DNA from 2 places in the Pseudoneobacillus rhizolycopersici genome. Region 1 is predicted to be linked to the other one. Evidence: a T-box and tRNA genes for the amino acid it is inferred to sense, from the RefSeq annotation. Region 1 holds a T-box; the other holds one or more tRNA genes.

Region 1 (3,369 bases):
CCTCATAAGTTGCGACCTCCACACCAGCACGACGAATAGCGGCTTTTTCCTTTATCCGATCCTGTGTAACGGCTAACAACTTTGGCCCTTGCGGAACGTATGCCTGCTCACAAATCCACTCCAATGTACCTGCATCAATATTTTCAAATTCATATGTGATTACGTCACTAACTTCGGCTAATCGACTAATTGCCTTGCGATCATTATAGGCTCCAATTATTTCATAATCGGCCACCTGTCCACATGGTGAATCAGCGCTAGGTTCCAACACGGCTATGCGAAATCCTTGTGCCTTTGCAGCAAGTGCCATCATCCGTCCAAGCTGACCGCCGCCAATTATCCCAATTGTTGATCCGGGTAAAATTACTTTAGACAAGCTCATCACTACTTTCGAGAACTTCTTTTTTCGTTGTTTCACGTTTATTATCAAGCTTTCTAGCAAGCTCTAAATCTTCAATCGCTAAAATTTGGGCCGCCAAGAGACCTGCGTTCGTTGCACCCGCTTTACCAATTGCCACCGTTGCCACTGGCACTCCACCAGGCATTTGCACAATGGATAACAATGAATCCAAACCGTTTAGTGCCTTAGATTGCACCGGCACACCGATGACAGGAAGCGTTGTTTTGGCTGCGACCATACCTGGAAGATGCGCGGCCCCGCCTGCTCCAGCGATAATGACTTTAATGCCTCTTTCACGAGCCTGCTCTGCATAGGTAAACATTAAATCAGGTGTTCGATGAGCCGAAACGACCTTTTTTTCATAAGGGACCTCAAGCTGATCTAAAACATCACACGCATGGCGCATCGTTTCCCAATCTGACTTACTGCCCATAATCACGCCGACTTTATTTGTCATCCTATCATTTCCTCCCAATAAAAATACCCGGAACAAATAGCTATCTCTCAAAAAGAGAAAGCCATTTGCCCGGGCTAGAAGTTTTTATCACGTCAAATTAAGGGCTTGCCCTTAAGCTACCGAACATATTGACTTTCCCTTATAGTCCAATTCTTTACGGTAATTGGGTAGAAACTTCCGGGCCATATCCCCAGATATATATAAGGGTAAAGATAATTGATTCATTCCAACGCTTTTATCTTACCAATTCTGACACTTATGTGTCAACTAAAAACTCGAACATTACATTCCACCAAATAATCAATGTTCGTGTTTTCAGTCGATTAATTTAGCTTCAAAAACAATTTGCCGCCCAATTGGCTGATAACTTGTTTCATTACCGTTTTTCACTTCCTGAAAAATCGGCTTTTCTGTTCGACGAATTGGCATATAACCGGCTTTCTTCATCCGCTCTAAACAATCGGCGATACTTTCATTTTCTTCAACCTCAAATTGCATTTTGTTTTTACCCATTTGGAAACCTCACATTTTTTGAGTTAATAGAACCATAATAGCACACCTTAAAGCATATGGAGGTGATCGTATGCCACGCGGGAAAGAGCTCTCTCAATTACCAAAATCCAATATTAATGCTGATGCAGGAACTGACAAGGGAATAATGGGACTCGACGATTCTTATGGATTTGCTGGAGCCGAACGTCCTAAACCCAGCAATATAAAGAAAGAAACAAATCGATAACCAGAGAGAACTTTCTCTGGTTTTCGGCCAGCCCTCTTTTTAATATTTGCTAAATTGTTTAAAATAACAATTGTTGGCAAGATTATAGGAATGAGATATAATAAATAAAATTAATTATCAAAAATCAATGACAAAGAGAGTAGTTATTTGGACGTGAAAGCGAGCTGGGGACGGTGGAAGCCTAGTACGATTTTCAAATAATGAAGCGCACTTTGGAGATGCTTTCCTGAACATTTTAGTAGGGATGGCCGGGGAAAAACCTCGTTATCTAGTAAGCAGGTTCCTTTTTTTAGGAACAATTAGAGTGGTACCGCGGGATTTGATAACTCTCGTCTCTTTTTTAGAGACGGGAGTTTTTTATTTTGGGGAATTTGTGTGAGATATCTGATATTTCTTCGCGAAATATGACGATTTTTAGTAAAAACAAGCTCATTTTTAGCAAAAGTATTAATTTTCGAGCAAAATGGTGAAATCAATTGAAATTTTATGTCCAACTTTCATGACATATGCCCGACTTTGAAGATATATTTCCAACTTTTAAAGTATATGCCCAACTTTCGAACACTTATTTCCAACTTTTAAAATATATGCCCAACTTTTGAGCACTTATTTCCAACTTTTAAAATATATGCCCAACTTTGAGCACTTATTTCCAACTTTTAAAATATATGCCCAACTTTTTCAGTCAAAACCAACTGCCCAAAATATCACACTTTAAGGAGGAAAACAAAATGAATTACGCAGCAGAATTTGCCTATGCACTTCATCAAATTCTACAACAAGAGCTTGACCTTGCCACCATCGAGCAACTTATCGAAAAGCCCAAAAACTCAACATTCGGAGACTATGCCTTCCCATGCTTCCAGCTGGCCAAAACGCGCAAACAAGCACCGCCGCTTATCGCAAAACAAATCAGTGAGGAAATCTCCTCACCGCTCATTGAAAAAGCAGAAGCAGTTGGCGGTTATGTGAATGTTTTTCTTAACAAACAGACTGTTACTGGGCAAGTGCTTAGCACTATCGTAGACCAACAACAAAACTACGGATCATCCAACATCGGTGAAAACAAGGTTGTCACGATTGATATGTCTTCACCAAATATTGCTAAGCCGTTTTCAATGGGTCACTTACGTTCAACTGTGATCGGAAATGCATTAGCAACGATTTATCAAAAGTGCGGTTACGAAACGGTAAAAATCAATCATCTTGGTGATTGGGGCACTCAGTTTGGAAAATTAATAACCGCTTATAAAAAATGGGGTGACGAGCAAAAAGTAACAAGCAATCCGATTAAGGAACTGCTTGCCCTATATATCCACTTCCATGAAGAAGCTGAAAAGGATCCAACCTTAGAAGATGAAGGTCGCGCCTGGTTTAAGCGGCTAGAGGATGGCGATGAGGAAGCACACAAACTCTGGAGCTGGTTCCGCGATGAGTCGCTGCAGGAATTCTCAAAAATCTATAAGCTGCTTCAGGTCGATTTCGACTCGTTTGCCGGCGAAGCTTTTTACAATGATAAAATGGACATCATCGTCGAGTTACTCGAAAAACAAGGCCTTCTTGTAGAATCGGACAATGCAATGGTCGTCGAGCTTGACGATGAAAATCTACCGCCTTGCCTAATCAAAAAATCCGATGGGGCAACGCTTTATGCAACTCGTGACTTGGCCGCTGCCTATTACCGAAAAAATAATTACCATTTCTCCCAAGCCTTATATGTTGTTGGAAACGAGCAAAGTCTCCATTTTAAACAACTAAAAGGCGTGTTACGGA
Region 2 (3,369 bases), on a different contig from region 1:
ATCTAATAATGAGTACATATTCGAAATTGCTCCTTTTGCTTTATGGATATAAAAAGTCCCACCTAGACAAATTATGTCCCACTAAAGATAAAAAAAAACTCTCCTGCTACAATTTTTATTCTAACAGGAGTGGAAACTAGATTCAACTAATATGTTTACCTTGTAAACGGTTACTTATGACAAATTTATTAATATGACCAAATTCGACTTCCTCACCGTCAATTTCCACGACCGGAATCATCAAACCATATTTTTCTGTGAGTTCATCACTATCATCAATATTCTTTTCAATTAAAGTAAACTCAAACTCTTGTTTAAGCTCATCGATAACTGCCTTCGCCTGATCGCAAAGATGACATTTTTTTCGGGTATAAAAGGTTAACAGTGGCATTGACATATGGTTTTCCTCCTTATTCATATCGGCGGCGTTTAGACGAAGAAGGAATTTTCATTTGTTCACGATATTTGGCCACCGTTCTACGTGATATCACAATTCTTTCCTTCTCTTTTAATATTTCAACAATTTCTTGGTCAGATAATGGTTTGAGTTTATCTTCGGATTCGACCAATGTTCGGATTGCCGCTTTAACCTGAGTCGAAGACGTCGATTCCTCATTGGTAGTTTGAATGGTACTCGTAAAAAACGACTTTAATTCAAACACACCAAATGGGGTTTGGACATATTTTTCACGAACAGCTCGGCTAACAGTTGATTCATGAATGTCTAATTCCTCCGCAATTTCTTTCATAATCATGGGCTTAAGATGATCTTGCCCTTTTTGAAAAAAATCAGCCTGTTTCTCGACGATTTTCAAGGCCACTCTTTGCAAGGTTTCCTTGCGCTGTTCTAAACTCCTTTGTAACCATTGATATTGTTGAAATTGATGATCTAAATAACGAGTGACCTGTGGGTCCTTATCGTTAGAATAACGCTGATAAAATCCGCCATTAAGGCTTAGTTTTGGTAAAAGTTCATCATAAATGGTGATGGCAAAATCATAACCATCCCATGTGACAACGACATCTGGAACAACAAACGCTGTTTGGTCAGTTGAAAATTTAGCCCCAGGACGCGGATCGAGGGTTTGCAGTTGATCAAACGCCAACTGAATATCTGCTAGGCTGATTTTTAAATGGCTCGCAAGTTCCTTCCACCTTTTTTCAGCGAAGGGTTGAAAATGTTCCTCTACTAATGTGATTGTTAGTTGTGGTATGGTAGGTAGTCTTTTCAACTGGAGCAGCAAGCATTCTTGGAGCGAACGTGCGCCAATCCCGGCTGGCTCCATCTCTTGGATAATGGCAAGACACATTTCAAGTTGCTGGTCCGTTTGCATGTTGGATATGGTTATGTAACCGTTCTCATCAAGGCTATGAATTAAACGTTCAATATTTGGCCTTAATGGTTTAATTTTTTCATCTAAAGGTATTTGGGCAATTAAATGGTCTGCTAATGACTGTTTCGATTCACCAATTTGTTCTAGCCAATCATTTTCGATGGTAGCTGAAGTTGCCTTCATTTTCCGTTTTCTGTCCCGCAAAGGGTTTACCGGAACGATGGTCGAATCCATTTGAATAAGGGGGTTTTCATTTGCTTTCTCCTCTAAGAAGGATGTAAGCTCCTGCGTGGAATATTGCAATAAAGCGATTGCTTGCGATAGTTCCTGTGTCATCTGTAGTTTTAACGTCTGTTGTTGAAAAAGCCCCTGCTTAAAATTCATTCTCCTTGCACCCCCATCTTTATTTTACATGAAATTGTATGAATGTGGGAATGGAAAGAAAGTGGAATTTATGGGGAAATAAAGTTGGGCTTATTTCGCGGAAGTTGGGCATATATGCAGAAACTTGGGCATTTCCTCAAATAGTTGGGCATATGTTCCAAAAAGTTGGGCATATATTTTTAAAGTTGGAAATAAGTGTTGAAAAGTTGGGCATATGCGCTGAAACTTGGGCATATAGCTGAAAACTTGGGCATAAAGCTGTGCTACGCTTAACATAAATCAAGGTTTTTGGTCATTTTTGAAAAAAAATCAGTTTAGAAATGAAAAAACGATCTAAAAAAAGCAAAAAACCTTCCAAAAAGGAAGGTTTTTTACAATAAATACGCGCTCGGAGGGAATCGAACCCCCATTTTAAGAACCGGAATCTTACGTGCTATCCGTTGCACCACGAGCGCATGTTATTAACAACGCCTTTCTATTATATAATCATCTTGACGGCTTTGCAATACCAATATTTCTAGACAAAATCCTATTTACGATTAAAAAACCGCCGATTTGGATATGATGATGATGGGATTTTAAGAAGTTCAAAACCTGTCGAACGATTTGCTGCTGTTTCAAAAGCGAAATGTTTGACCTTTATTGACCAACATTGTATGATAACTATACATAGCAAGTATTCTCTCATTACTAAGGAGGAAAATGAAATGAATTTGATACCTACAGTCATTGAACAAACAAATCGTGGCGAGCGTGCCTATGATATTTACTCACGTCTATTAAAAGACCGCATTGTGATGTTAGGAAGTGCGATTGATGATCATGTTGCCAACAGCATCGTGGCACAGCTGCTTTTCTTAGAGGCAGAAAATCCTGAGAAAGACATTACCCTTTACATTAATAGCCCAGGTGGAAGCATTACAGCTGGGATGGCAATCTATGATACCATGCAGTATATCAAAGCGGATGTATCAACCGTTTGTATTGGTATGGCGGCATCAATGGGTGCGTTTTTACTTGCAGCTGGTCAAAAAGGCAAGCGCTATGCGTTACCTAACAGTGAAGTGATGATCCATCAACCACTTGGCGGTGCTCAAGGGCAAGCAACGGAAATTGAAATCGCTGCAAAGCGAATCCTTTTCTTACGTGACAAATTAAACGGTATTTTATCCGAGCGCACTGGTCAGCCAATCGATGTGATTGCTAGAGATACAGACCGCGATAACTTTATGACTGCAGAAGCGGCTAAAGAGTACGGCTTAATCGACAATATCATTACTCGTAATGTATTAGATGAGAAGAAAAAATAATTATAAGAAAGGACTATGTTGCCACGTGGCCATAGTCCTTTTTTGGTAGGCAGTGTTAAATAGTTTGTTGATTTCGGCTGCGGGCACTTGCTTTCCGCGGGGCGTCAGGGGAGCCTCCTCGTCGCTATGCTCCTGTGGGGTACAAACGCTCCCTCTCCGAGGAGCATTTTACCTAGGTCTCACCTTTGCCGCTAATCCCGCAGGAGTCAAGTGCCCTCCGCTTCAATCAACAGATGCGACATTAACAATGTCCTTTAACACAGCCTTTTAATAAAATTTTACGCTTCACGACCGATAAATTTCTCAAGTGCTTCTAATGCTTCGACTTCATCGTTTCCATC

The links. The T-box of region 1 lies ahead of argS (arginine--tRNA ligase). A T-box ahead of a tRNA ligase gene usually reads a tRNA of that ligase, here a tRNA-Arg.
Region 2: it has a tRNA-Arg gene. The T-box ahead of argS (arginine--tRNA ligase) is inferred to sense a tRNA for this amino acid. The anticodon was not compared.

What each region holds. Positions count from the first base shown of each region.
Region 1 is NZ_JBTOOE010000032.1:9,623-12,991, reverse strand. Features, by position in the region: gene purK (5-(carboxyamino)imidazole ribonucleotide synthase) at 1-382, opposite strand, end outside; gene purE (5-(carboxyamino)imidazole ribonucleotide mutase) at 369-857, opposite strand; purine riboswitch at 980-1,081, opposite strand; gene ACX9YW_RS21175 (NETI motif-containing protein) at 1,173-1,370, opposite strand; gene ACX9YW_RS21170 (hypothetical protein) at 1,441-1,596, shown strand; T-box leader at 1,715-1,936, shown strand; gene argS (arginine--tRNA ligase) at 2,328-3,369, shown strand, end outside.
Region 2 is NZ_JBTOOE010000011.1:51,917-55,285, forward strand. Features, by position in the region: gene ACX9YW_RS12845 (sugar-binding transcriptional regulator) at 1-18, opposite strand, end outside; gene ACX9YW_RS12850 (glutaredoxin family protein) at 143-391, opposite strand; gene rpoN (RNA polymerase factor sigma-54) at 411-1,718, opposite strand; tRNA gene ACX9YW_RS12860 (tRNA-Arg) at 2,102-2,173, opposite strand; gene clpP (ATP-dependent Clp endopeptidase proteolytic subunit ClpP) at 2,375-3,028, shown strand; gene ACX9YW_RS12870 (HPr family phosphocarrier protein) at 3,307-3,369, opposite strand, start outside.